Regions from separate parts of the Kitasatospora sp. NPDC093550 genome, predicted to be linked through region 4. Evidence: riboswitches for the same ligand, from Rfam matches in the RefSeq annotation. Region 4 holds a riboswitch; each other region holds the start of a gene.
The links. Region 4 has a riboswitch for cyclic di-AMP ahead of ACIRD3_RS03130 (transglycosylase family protein). Riboswitches for the same ligand answer to the same signal wherever they lie in the genome.
Positions count from the first base shown of each region.

Region 1 (3,199 bases), on a different contig from region 4:
GCGTCAGTTGTCGGGCGAGGGCCCCGCCGCCGAACCGGTGGCGGGGCCCTCGCGCGTCTGGACGTGGCCCGGGTCGTACGGCGGGGTGGTGGTGCCGCAGGGCCAGTCGCAGTTCGGCTCGGCGACCGGCTGCTCCTCGGGCGCCAGCACGTTGCCCCGGACGGTGGCGAAGGCGATCAGCCCCCCGCCCGCCAGCAGCCCCGCACAGATCAGCATCGCGGTGTGGAAGGCGGAGTCGACGGCGGACGGCACCCGGTAGTCGTCGCCGCTCAGTCCGGCCAGCGCCGGGAGCGCCGCCACCGCGAGCAGGCCGGCCGCGCGGGCGGCGGCGTTGTTGACCCCGCTGGCGATGCCCGCGTGCCGGACCTCGACGGCGGCCAGCACGGTGGCCGTCAGCGGCGCGACCAGCAGGGTCATCCCGCAGCCCATCACCGTGACGGCGGGCAGCACGTCCGTCCAGTAGGAGGAGCCCGGGCCGGTGCGGAGCATCAGCAGCACCCCGACCGCGCACACCATCGGGCCCACGGTGAGCGGGATCCGCGGGCCGATCCGCTTGCCGAGGCGTCCGGCCCGCGCCGACAGCAGCAGCATCAGGATGGTGATCGGCACCAGCGCGAAGCCGGAGACCAGCGGCGAGAAGCCGGCGACGATCTGCAGCTGCACCACCAGCAGGAAGAACACGCCGCTGAACGCCGCGTACACGCAGAGGGTGACCAGGTTCACGGCGGTGAACAGCCGGGAGGAGAACAGGCCGAGCGGCAGCATCGGTTCGGGCGCCCGGCGTTCGACGGTGACGAAGGCGACCCCGAGCAGCACGCCGATCACCCCGCTGACCCAGACCGCGGGGGACACGCCCTCGCCGGCCGCGGTCAGCGCGTAGGTGATCGCGCCGAGGGCGAGGGCGGCGAGCGCCGCGCCGAGCACGTCGAAGCGGCCGGTGGCGCTCTCGTCCCGGCTCTCCGGTACGGACCGGGTGGTGACCGCGATCACGGCCGCGGCGAGCGGCAGGTTCAGCAGGAAGATCCAGCGCCAGCCGGGGCCGTCCACCAGCCAGCCGCCGAGGAAGGGGCCGACCGCGGCCGACACCCCACCGAGGCCGGACCACAGCCCGACCGCGGCCGAGCGGTCGTCAGGGTGGAACACCGCCTGGAGCATGGCGAGCGAGCCGGGGGTGAGCAGTGCCCCGCCGATGCCCTGGACGGCGCGGGCGGCGATCAGCACCTGGATGTTCGGCGCGGCGGCGCAGGCGGCCGAGGCGACGGCGAACCAGACCACGCCGATCAGGAAGACCCGGCGCCGCCCGTACCGGTCGCCGAGCGCGCCGCCGAGCAGGATCAGGCCCGCCAGGGTGAGCAGATAGGCGTTCAGCGTCCATTGCAGGGACGCCAGGGAGGCGCCCAGGTCGGCGCCGATCCGGGGCAGGGCGACGTTCACCACGGTGCCGTCGAGCATCGCCATGCTGGAGCCGAGCACGGTTGCCAGGAGTACCCAGCGACCCTGCGCGCTGCCCAGGCGCAGGGTGCCGGCTTCGGAGGTGGCCACGGCCCGATCCTGCGTCCTGCGGGGCGCACGTGACAAGGGTCACCGGAGGGCGTGTTGGTGCTGAGCGGTCCGTGCCCGGACGGTCGCACGGTGTCGCCGACGTCGGCGCAGGGTCGTGGATCAGTGGCGCGGGGTGAATGGATTGTGTACACACCGTGCAGCGGACCATTCGGAGGGTCACCGTCCGCCGGGGGGTCGTTGCCGATTCAAGAGATCGACATTGCTTCACCCGAACGGATGGGTTTTAGTTCAGCGACCGCCCGGCCAGTCCGGACGGATCCACCGGGTGGAACGCCGAGTCCTGCCGCTGCCCGGAGGTTCGAACTGAACTCTGTACGGCAGGAGCGGGGGACCCACAGGTAAGTCGCCGGACCGGAGTTCGCGCCTCAAGGCGCGGGCGTCCAGGGCCGGCTCGGGGTGAAGCCGCGCATGCGGCCGGGCAACTCCAGCCCGAACCCGACAGCTCACCTCGCAGGCGTCGGAGAGGAAACTTCCATGCCTGCTCAGGCTCGTCGTATCGCCCTGCCCCGCGCCGCCCGCATCGGCATCGCCACCGCCGTCACCGGCGTTTCCTTCGCCCTTCCGCTCGTCACCGCGATGAGCGCCCAGGCCCACACCGCCCCGGTCGCCCCGGTCGCCCCGGTCGCCGCCTCCAGCGCTGCCGCCGCCGCGGACTCCGCCGCCGAGGCCAAGCCGGCCGCTGCGGCCAAGGCCGCCGAGAGCTACCGCGTCGTCAGCGGCGACACCCTGTCCAAGATCGCCGACGCCAAGAACGTCGAGGGCGGCTGGCACGCGCTGTACGAGCAGAACCGCTCGGTCGTCGGTGCCAACCCGAACCTGATCTTCCCGGGTCAGCAGCTCGCGCTCACCGGCCACGCCGCCGCCCCGGCCGCTCCGGCCACCCAGGCCCCCGCCCCCAAGCCGCAGGCGAAGGTCCAGGTCAAGACCGAGGCCGCCAAGCCGTCCGCCCCGGTGCAGACCCAGGTTCAGACCGCCGCTCCGGCCCCGGCCGTGACCGCCGCTCCGGTCGCCGCGACCTCCGGCTACGTCGCGCCGCTGGCCAACCCGAAGCTCGGCACCGCCTACGGCGTGGCCGGCTCGATGTGGGCCTCCGGCCACCACACCGGCCAGGACTTCGTCGCCTCCACCGGCACCCCGCTGCGCGCCGTCGCCAACGGTGTCGTGGTCAAGGCCGGCAACGGCGGCGCCTACGGCAACGAGGTCGAGATCAAGCTCGCCGACGGCCACTACGCCGAGTACGCGCACCTCTCCGTGATCGGCGTGTCGATCGGTCAGACCGTGACCGTCGGCCAGCAGATCGGCCTCTCCGGCGCCACCGGCAACGTGACCGGCCCGCACCTGCACTTCGAGATCCGCACCGGTTCGGAGTACGGCTCGGACATCGACCCGGTCGCCTACCTGCGCGCGCACGGCGTCGCGCTCTGACCCTGCCGGGGTTTCAGAACCACCGCTGCTGCGGAGCGAATCGATCCTCCGGGATGGTCATGTCGGGTGACCGCTCGACCGGGTGATCGCCGCACAGTGGACATGGGCGCGGGACACGCCCAGGCCGGCCCGGCTCGTGGGACCAACCTCCCTCGCGAGCCGGGCCGGCCGCTGCCGTTTCCGGGGTGCCGGGCCCTCGGGGCCTTCGGGT
Region 1 is NZ_JBIWJF010000010.1:36,078-39,276, forward strand. It holds gene ACIRD3_RS17855 (MFS transporter) at 4-1,458, opposite strand; cyclic di-AMP (ydaO/yuaA leader) riboswitch at 1,855-2,035, shown strand; gene ACIRD3_RS17860 (peptidoglycan DD-metalloendopeptidase family protein) at 2,038-2,988, shown strand.
Region 1: it holds a riboswitch for cyclic di-AMP, as region 4 does, so the genes downstream of both, ACIRD3_RS17860 (peptidoglycan DD-metalloendopeptidase family protein) here and ACIRD3_RS03130 (transglycosylase family protein) in region 4, are expected to answer to the same signal.

Region 2 (3,199 bases), on a different contig from region 4:
CGCACGCCGTTGACACGGGGGTCGCGGCCGCCGACGGACGGGGGTCGCGCACCCACCGGATACGGTCGTCCCATGCCAGCTCAGCCCGACCCCGCCCGGCCCGCCGCCGCCCCGTCCGACGCCTCCGCCCGACCCTCCGCCGCGCAGCCCGACGCCCCCGCCCCGGAGCTGTTCACCTGGGAGTTCGCCGCCGATCCGTACCCCGCCTACGCGTGGCTGCGGGAGCACGCCCCGGTGCACCGCACCACGCTGCCGAGCGGCGTCGAGGCGTGGCTGGTGACCAGGTACGCGGACGCCCGGCAGGCGCTCGCGGACAGCCGGCTGTCGAAGAACCCGGCGCACCACAGCGAGCAGGCGCACCGCACCGGCCGGGTGGGCATCCCGGGGGAGCGGCAGGCGGACCTGATGACCCACCTGCTGAACATCGACCCGCCGGACCACACCCGGCTGCGCCGACTGGTGTCGAAGGCGTTCACCCCGCGCCGGGTGGCGGAGTTCGAGCCGCGGGTGCAGCAGCTCACCGACCGGCTGATCGACGGCTTCGCGCAGCGCGGCTCGGCGGACCTGATCCACGAGTTCGCCTTCCCGCTCCCCATCTACGCGATCTGCGACATGCTGGGCGTGCCCACCGAGGACCAGGACGACTTCCGCGACTGGGCCGGGATGATGATCCGACATGGCGGCGGCCAACGCGGCGGCGTGGGGCGGGCGGTGAAGCGGATGCGGGCGTACCTGCTGGAGCTGATCCACCGCAAGCGTGCCGACCTCGGGGACGACCTGATCTCGGGCCTGATCCGGGCGAGCGACCACGGCGAGCACCTGACCGAGAACGAGGCCGCCGCGATGGCCTTCATCCTCCTGTTCGCCGGTTTCGAGACGACCGTGAACCTCATCGGCAACGGGACGTACGCGCTGCTGCGTAACCCGGAGCAGCGCCGGCTGCTGCAGGAGTCGGTGGCGCGCGGGGAGAGTGCGCTGCTGGAGACGGGGATCGAGGAACTCCTGCGCTACGACGGTCCGGTGGAACTGGCGACCTGGCGGTTCGCGACGCAGCCGCTGTCGATCGGCGGGGTGGACATCCCGGTCGGCGATCCGGTGCTGGTGGTGCTGGCGGCCGCCGACCGTGACCCGGCCCGGTTCGCCGACGAGAACACCCTGGACCTGGCCCGAACGGACAATCCCCACCTGGGTTTCGGGCACGGCATCCACTACTGCATCGGCGCCCCGCTGGCCCGCTTGGAGGGGCAGGCCGCGCTGGCCACACTGCTTTCCCGGCTGCCCGATCTGCGGCTCGCGGAAAGCCCCGAGAATCTGCGCTGGCGGGGTGGCCTGATCATGCGTGGCCTGCGGGAACTCCCGGTGGAATTCAGTCCGGAGAGCCGCTCCCCACACACGCCTCCGCGCGCCGTTCCGCGCCCTTGACGCATCGGCGGTAACGGGCGCGGCGCCGGGCGACGCGCTGACGGAACGTCGCCGGGCGGCCCTCGGCGGGGGTGTGAACACCCATCAATCCGGACATAGCGACGCCGTTGGTAGGCGATCGGACACGCGCCGTAATTTCTGTGTGATATCGGTGATATGAGCTTGTGATTGGTCTGAGGATCTGTCTACTCTCCCTGGAGTTCGCAGCTGCGGACCTCGTGCGCGGAACGCCGAATCCTGCCCGCCGCGTCACGGGAAACCGACCAGAACCCTGGGCAGGGGCGGGGGACCCAGGTTTGTTGCCGTCCCCACGGCTTGGGGTGAAGCCGCCCGGGCGGAATCGATTCCGCGTACGGCGGCCGGGCCACCTCCCGGTCCGAACCCGACAGCTCACCTCGCAGGCGTGCGGAGAGGGACCTCTTCATGCTGTTCGTTGGAACTGGCCGTCATCGTCGTCGCACCCAGGCCGAGAAGGCCATCGCCGTCGCCGGGGTGGCCGGCGTCGGACTCGCGCTGCCGCTCCTCACCGCCACCGGCGCCTCCGCCGCCCCGGCCTCCACCTGGGACTCCGTCGCCCAGTGCGAGAGCGGCGGCAACTGGAGCATCAACACCGGCAACGGCTTCTACGGAGGCCTGCAGTTCACCTCCAGCACCTGGAAGGCGTACGGCGGCACCGCCTACGCGCCGCAGGCCCACCAGGCCAGCAAGGGCCAGCAGATCGCGATCGCCGAGAAGGTGCTCGCCTCGCAGGGCCCCGGCGCCTGGCCGGTCTGCTCCAAGAAGGCCGGTCTGACCAAGGGCGGCGCCCCGGCGTCGGTCGACACCTCCTCGGACGCCAAGCCGCAGTCCGCCCCGCAGCAGCAGACGCCCAAGCGGCAGGCCCAGAAGCCGGTGGAGAAGCCGGCCCAGAAGCCCGAGGCCAAGCCCGCCCAGAAGCAGGGCCCGAAGCACGCCGCGCCCCAGCGGGCCGAGAAGCCCGTCGAGCAGTCGGCGCAGCAGTACGTCCCCAAGCACGCGGCCCCGCGCCCCGCGCAGCCGGCCCCGTCCGCGCAGAGCGGCCACGACTACACCGTCCGCGCCGGTGACACGCTGTCGACCATCGCCGCCGCCCAGGGCGTGTCCGGCGGCTGGCACGCGCTGTACGAGCAGAACCGCTCCACCGTCGGCGGCGACCCGGACCTGATCCTGCCCGGCCAGGTGCTGCACCTCGGCTGAGCCGCCACACCCGGCGCGGTGGGGGCCGGTCGTACCGGTCCCCTTCGTCCGCATTCGCCCGCCCCGGTGGGACAAGGTGGGACAAGCAGGTGAACTACCGGTGGGTAGCGGGGCCACACGCTGAGACGGGACCGAGGCGGAGGTGGCCCCGGGAGCCCGGGCGGTTAGGCTCTGGTCCGTAACGACTCCGCAATCGTCCTGCCGACAGCACCACCGTCAGCCGGACCCTGCTTCCGCAAGGAGATGCCTCGTGCCGTCCATCGATGTCGTCGTAGCCCGTGAGATCCTCGACTCCCGCGGCAACCCCACGGTCGAGGTCGAGGTCGGCCTCGACGACGGCAGCACGGGTCGTGCCGCTGTCCCGTCGGGTGCCTCCACCGGCGCCTTCGAGGCGCTGGAGCTGCGCGACGGCGACAAGAACCGCTACTTCGGCAAGGGCGTGGAAAAGGCCGTCCTGGCCGTCATCGAGCAGATCGGCCCGGAGCTGGTCGGCTACGACGCCACCGAGCAGCGCCTGATCGACCAGGCCATGCTCGACCTGGACGCCACCCCGGACAAGTCC
Region 2 is NZ_JBIWJF010000022.1:29,428-32,626, reverse strand. It holds gene ACIRD3_RS29325 (cytochrome P450) at 73-1,422, shown strand; cyclic di-AMP (ydaO/yuaA leader) riboswitch at 1,674-1,840, shown strand; gene ACIRD3_RS29320 (transglycosylase family protein) at 1,846-2,637, shown strand; gene eno (phosphopyruvate hydratase) at 2,888-3,199, shown strand, end outside.
Region 2: it holds a riboswitch for cyclic di-AMP, as region 4 does, so the genes downstream of both, ACIRD3_RS29320 (transglycosylase family protein) here and ACIRD3_RS03130 (transglycosylase family protein) in region 4, are expected to answer to the same signal.

Region 3 (3,199 bases), on a different contig from region 4:
CGCGCACGGGGTGGACGTCGCGGACGGCGAGGCGGTGCGGGACTGGCTGGTCGGCTTCGGCGGGCTCGCGGAGGAGGAGCGGCTCGCCGCGTTCGAGGCGCTGGCACCGGCCGGCTGGCTGGACGAGCCGGACGAGCAGGGCTGGGGGCCCGGCCGGGTGCTGTCGGTCGGCATGGCCACGGACGGCGCCCGGCGGTTGCTGGAGCAGGGGCTGATGCGGCGCAGCTACCGGAACCTGGCCGAGCTGACCGCGCTCGGGCGGCCTATGCCGGACGAACTGGCCGGGGACTTCGGGCAGTTCGAGGAGGCGGCGGCCGGCGCGGCGCTCGACCTGTTCGGGGAGTGGACGGTGCCGGGGCTGCCGCGGCTGCTGCTGGAGGAGTTCCCGGAGCTGGCGCCGGAGCCGGGCCCGGAGGAGATCGACGCGTACCTGGCGCAGCTGCCCGCGGAGGAGTGAGAGCGGCGCGACGGCGCGAGAAGCCCCCGGTCGCGTGCGGCCGGGGGCTTCTCGGTGTCCGGGGGCCTCGGGCGCCGGGGGCTTCCGGGCGGCCGGGGCTCTCGGGCGTCGTTACGGGGTGAGGCCGCGCTGCTGGAGCCAGGGCTCCGGGTCGACCGGGGCGCCGCCGCCCGGGCGGACCTCCAGGTGCAGGTGCGGGCCGGTGACGTTGCCGGTCGCGCCGACCTTGCCGATCTGCTGGCCGGCGGTGACCCCGCCGGAGCCCTTGATGATCGAGGAGAGGTGGCAGTACCAGATCTCGGTGCCGTCGGGCAGGGTCTCGACGATCCGGTAGCCGTACGAGCCGGACCACCCGGCCGAGGTGATGGTGCCCTGGCCGAGCGCGTAGACCGGGGTGCCGGTGTCGGCGGCGAAGTCCAGGCCGGTGTGCAGGTTGGCCCAGTAGCGGGCGCTCTGGCCGTAGTGCGCGGAGAGCCGGTAGTCCTTCACCGGGAGGGTGAGCGCGGCGGCGCGCTTGGCCTCGGCCTCCGCGGCGGCCCGCTTGGCCTCGGCCTCCTTGGCGGCGGCCTTGGCCTCGGCCTCCTGCGCGGCCTGCACGCGGGCGGTCTCCTCGGCGGCGGTGCGCTGGCTGTCGGCCTGCTGCTGGATGCGGGCGGCGAGCGCCAGGCCGGGGTCGGCGGAGAGGGCGACCGGGCTCTCGTCCGGGGCCTCGACGGCGGGGGCGGCGGCCGGGGTGGCCGAGGCGAAGCCGGTGGCACCCAGGGTGGCGGCGACGGCGGTGACGCCGAGCAGCGGGGAGGCTCCGCGCGTCTGACGCGGCATCCGGTGGCGGTTGGTCTCGGCCTCGGGACCGAAGGACTCGGGACCGGGGGACTCGGGCCCGTCCGGACCGGGGTGGTCGAGGAGCTGGGTACCGGCTGCGGGGCCGGCCGGGTGTGCCGGGGTGTGCGTCGACGCCACGGAGGCGCGCTCCTTTCCTTCCTTCGCGCCTACCGGGTTAGCTGACGGGTTCGGAGCAGGAAGGTCTCCTACGGCCGGGCCGGAGCCCCGCCGATTCACCCCAAGGAACGTGGTTCCCCGGCTCCCTGACCTGCCCGGAGGCCGGCCGGCGGGATTAGGCGACGGCGCACGGTGCCGTCTGGGTACGGCGTTGACGACCGCGCTGCGTTATCAGACGTTAATCCTAGGACGCCCTGATTCCAAGCCATCCGTCCGGGACCGCTGGGGAGCAGGTGATCGGACGTCAACGAACGACCCCCTCATACGAGCACCCCATCTGAGTACTCCTACTCATGTGCGGCCCGACCCGGCGGCCGCATCCTGACGCCATGAGCGCACCGATGAAGAACCGCACCACGGCCGCGTACTACGTCCAGGCCGTCCTCTCCTTCGCCCTGTCGGGCATCGCCCTCGCCGTCGGGATCGCCTACCTGCCGGTCGGCGGCTGGACCCGGGCGTTCCTGGGGATCGGGCTCCTCTACACCGTCACCTCCGCGTTCACCCTGGCGAAGGTGATCCGGGACCGGAACGAGTCCGCCGAGATCGTCAGCCGGGTGGACCAGGCCCGGCTGGAGAAGCTGCTCAGCGAGCACGACCCGTTCAAGGTCGAGGGGGTCTGAGACCCGGACCCCCTCCCCCCTCTCCTCGGTCGGTCGAGGGCTTGACGGCTAAGGCTATTAGCCTTAGCTTTATGGCTATCGGCAGCACCGCCGATGCACCGCAGCAGCGGACCGAGGAGGCCCACCATGAACGCCACCATCACCCCGGAGACCCAGTACCTGACCGTCCCCGGCGGGCGGATCGCCTTCGACGACACCCGCCAGGGCGACGGCACCCCCGTCGTCCTGCTCCCCGGAATGCTCGACAGCCGCGCCGCGTACCGGCACCTGCGCCCGCTGCTCGTCGCCGCCGGCCACCGCGTCATCACCATGGACCTGCGCGGCTTCGGCGACTCCTCCATCGCCTGGGACGACTACGGCCCGGCCGCCATCGCCGGCGACGTCCTCGCCCTGCTCGACCACCTCGGCATCCGGCGCGCCGTCCTCGCCGGCAACTCGTACACCGGCGCGACCGTGGTCAAGGCCGCCGGGGACGCGCCCGAGCGGATCGCCGGGATCGTCCTGATCGACGCCTTCGTCGAGAACCCGCAGCCCGGCACCCTGATGCGCGGCGTCCTCGGCCTGATGGGCGCGGCACTGGTCCACTGGCCCGCCTTCTGGGGCTTCTACCTGCGCCGGATGGCCTTCCCCGGCGCCAAGCCCGCCGACTTCGACGACTACGTCAACGGACTGGTCGCCGCCCTGCGCACCCCCGGCCGGAAGACCGCCACCCGCGGGTACGTCACCGGCGACTCGGCGCCGACCGGCTGGACCACCGCGGTGCGGTGCCCCGCGCTCGTGGTCATGGGCAGCAAGGACCCCGACTTCCCGAAGCCGGAACTCCTCGCCGACCGGCAGGTCGCGGCCCTGGGCGCGCGGAAGGCGATGATCGAGGGATCCGGGCACTACCCGATGGCCGACAACCCGCAGGCCACCGCGGACGCCCTGCTGCCCTTCCTCGCCGAACTCGCCTGAGCCACCGGCCCCCGCCCCGCTTCCGTACGGAGACCCGACCATGCCCCGCGTAGGACTGACCCCCGACCAGGTCGTCGACCACGCCCTCGCCCTCATCGACGACCAGGGCGCCGAAGCCCTCACCCTGGCCGCCGTCGCCGCCCGGGCCGGCGTCGCCACCCCCTCGCTG
Region 3 is NZ_JBIWJF010000029.1:26,139-29,337, forward strand. It holds gene ACIRD3_RS32920 (hypothetical protein) at 1-457, shown strand, start outside; gene ACIRD3_RS32925 (M23 family metallopeptidase) at 569-1,417, opposite strand; cyclic di-AMP (ydaO/yuaA leader) riboswitch at 1,430-1,588, opposite strand; gene ACIRD3_RS32930 (YiaA/YiaB family inner membrane protein) at 1,786-2,076, shown strand; gene ACIRD3_RS32935 (alpha/beta fold hydrolase) at 2,203-3,030, shown strand; gene ACIRD3_RS32940 (TetR/AcrR family transcriptional regulator) at 3,071-3,199, shown strand, end outside.
Region 3: it holds a riboswitch for cyclic di-AMP, as region 4 does, so the genes downstream of both, ACIRD3_RS32925 (M23 family metallopeptidase) here and ACIRD3_RS03130 (transglycosylase family protein) in region 4, are expected to answer to the same signal.

Region 4 (3,199 bases):
ATCGCCCGGACCGGCGCGGGGGATGCACCGACTCCGCACCCCGACCCCGCGAAACCCGTACGGCAGCCGACTGCAGGCCGGACGGGCAGATGTCCTACGATCTCCGGCATGAGCACCGCAGCCATCCCGGGCGCGCCACTGCCCGTCCGCACTCCAGGCTCCCGTGCGCGGGGGCGCCACCGTCGTCCCGAGCGCCCCGAAATCCCCACCGGTTCCCCGGCCCTGGTGCTCGCCGTGCCCGCGACCGCCGGGCCCGAGTCCCGTTCGGTCGTCGAGGAACTGCTCTCGATCGTCCGCAGCGAGCACCACGGCGTCCAGGCCACGGTCGGATACCTCCCCGGCGACTCCGCCGAGGGCGAGGGCGGCGAGGACCGCACCGTCGCCGAGCTCCTGGCGCTGGCCGCCGAGGCCGGGCTGCCGATGCCCGTCCTGGTGCCGCTGGTGCCGGGCCCGCACGGCTTCCTGCCCGAACTCCACGCGCTCGCCGCCGAGTACGGCGCGCCGGTGACCGACGCGCTGGGTCCGCACCCGCTGCTCGCCGAGGCCGTGCACGTCCGGCTGTCCGAGGCCGGGCTGGCCCGCGCCGACCGGGCCCGGCTGTTCGCCATCGCGACCGCCGCGGACGGTGTGGTCCTGACCACCGTCGGCGGCGAGGACGCGGCCGCCGCGGCCGGCATCACCGGTGTGCTGCTGGCCGCCCGCCTGGCCGTCCCGGTCGTGGCCGCCGCCCTCGACGTGCCCGGCTCGGTGGCCGCGGCCGTCGACCACCTCAAGGAGACCGGCTCGCAGCGCCCCGCGCTGGCCCCGCTGGTGATCGGACCGGAGGCCGACTCCGAGCTGCTCGCCGCGGCCGCCGAGGAGACCGGCTGCCCGTCGGCCGCGCCGCTGGGCGCTTACCCGACTGTCGGCCAGCTGATCGCCTCCACCTACCTGGCCGCGCTGCCCGCGCCGTCCGCCGAGGACCTGGCGCGCGCCGAGGCGGAGGCGGCGGCCGCCGCCGAGGCCGAGGGGGCCGTGGAGGGCACCCGTGGCGCCCACGCGGCCGCCGAGGGGCCCGTCGGCCAGTAACGGACACCGCGCGGCCGTCCGCGCGCACAGAGGGCCCGGAACGCGGTTCGCGTTCCGGGCCCTTCGCCGTGCCCGCTCTCCGTTTGCCCGACGACCTGCCCGCCCGCCGGACCGCCGGCCCGGCTTGCCCGCTCCGTGCCGTACCGGAACAGTACGGGAGTTAAGCGGACAATGAAGAGGAATGTCCGTTCTGTTCTATTCATCGGGAAATGGCGGACACTTCCCCGGCGCCCCCCGGCGCACCCTCCGGCGCTCGAATCGCGGCGACTCCCCCGGATCGACGAGCGCGCCCCCTCGCGCTTCGACGCACCGTCACGTATTTCCTGAGGCAGGGACAGTTTTGGATATCCGCCGGGGAATTGCCGGAAAATGATCACTGAGAGACCATTCTCGATCATGAATTCCGACCCATTGGGCAGTTCCCGCTAAACCGTGATGCGCATCACAGCTATTTGCAGTTTTAACTTAAGTCTGCTTAACGTGCTCCCCGTTCGTGACCACACGGACCCAGTTCATCCGCAACGCCGAGTCCTGCCGTCGGATGTCCTGGCAGCGCGAATAACGCACCACGGCAGGAGCGGGGGACCCACAGGTAAGTCGCCCCGGACCGGTCCTCGGAACGGTTCAGGGCTAGGGGTGAAGCCGCGCCACGCGCGGCCGGGCAACTCCAGCCCGAATCCGACAGCTCACCTCGCAGGCGTGGGAGAGGACCGCGTCTTCATGCTGCCCACCAACGGCACTCGCCTGTCCAGCCGCACCCGCCGCGTGATCGCCGCCATCGGCGTCGCGGGCGTCGGCCTCACCGTCCCCTGCCTCGTCTCCGGCACCGCCTCCGCCGCCTCCGTCGCCACCTGGGACAAGGTCGCCCAGTGCGAGAGCAGCGGCAACTGGAGCATCAACACCGGCAACGGCTTCTACGGCGGCCTCCAGTTCACCCAGAGCACCTGGTCCGCCTTCGGCGGCACCGCCTACGCCTCGCGCGCCGACCTGGCCACCAAGGACCAGCAGATCGCCGTCGCCGAGAAGGTGCTCGCCTCGCAGGGCCCCGGCGCCTGGCCGGTGTGCTCGATCCAGGCCGGCCTGACCAAGGGCGGCACCCCGGCGGCCGTCGACACCTCGGCCGCCGCCAAGCCGGCCGCGCCCGCCGCCCCGGCCGCCAAGCCGGCGCAGACCCCCGCCCCGGCCGCGAAGCCCGCCAAGCCCGCCAAGCCCGCCGCGCCGGCCCAGGCCGACGCCCAGGCCTCCAGCGACTCCGCCGCCACCAACTGGGCCCAGAAGCACCAGCAGTGGGCCCAGGACCACGACTACACCGTGGTCGCCGGCGACTGGCTGTCCTCGATCGCCGACAAGCACAACGTCCAGGGCGGCTGGCAGCGGCTGTACGAGCTCAACCGCAGCACCCTGACCGAGGGCCCGGACACCATCTACCCGGGCCAGCACCTGACCTTCGGTGACGGCGACCAGGCCCAGCAGTCCGCCTCCTCGGACAAGTCCGGCTCCGACTTCACCTGGTTCAACCGCCCGCAGAAGTCCGGTCAGTCCGCGAACGGCGGTTCCGTGAACGCCAAGCCGGCCGCTCAGACCCAGACCCAGGCCGCCAAGCCGGCCGCCCCGGCCCAGGCCGCCACCGGCAGCATGGCCGCCGCGGTGTCCTTCGCCGAGTCCAAGGTCGGCCAGGCCTACGTCTACGGCGGCACCGGCAACGGTGGCTGGGACTGCTCCGGCCTGACCCAGGCCGCGCTGCGCGCCGCGGGCATCTCCGTCCCGCGCGTCGCCGCCGACCAGGCCGCCGCCAGCACCCACGTCTCGCTGGACAGCCTGCAGCCGGGCGACCTGCTGTTCTGGTCCAACAACGGCAAGGACTCGGGCGTCTACCACGTCGCGATCTACGTCGGCGGCGGCAAGTACGTCGAGGCCGCCAACCCGAGTGCGGGCGTGCGCGAGCAGACCATCGCCAACTGGGCCCCGGACTTCGCCGGCCGGGTCTGAGGACACGGCGTCACAGCTGACGACTGACGGATGACAGCTGACAGGTAACAGCTGACAGATAACAGATAACAGATAACAGATTTCAACATCTGTCAGCTGTCAGCCGTCATCCGAAAGCCGGCAGCCCACCGCCCCGGGAGGA
Region 4 is NZ_JBIWJF010000001.1:741,835-745,033, reverse strand. It holds gene ACIRD3_RS03135 (hypothetical protein) at 109-1,068, shown strand; cyclic di-AMP (ydaO/yuaA leader) riboswitch at 1,581-1,781, shown strand; gene ACIRD3_RS03130 (transglycosylase family protein) at 1,768-3,057, shown strand.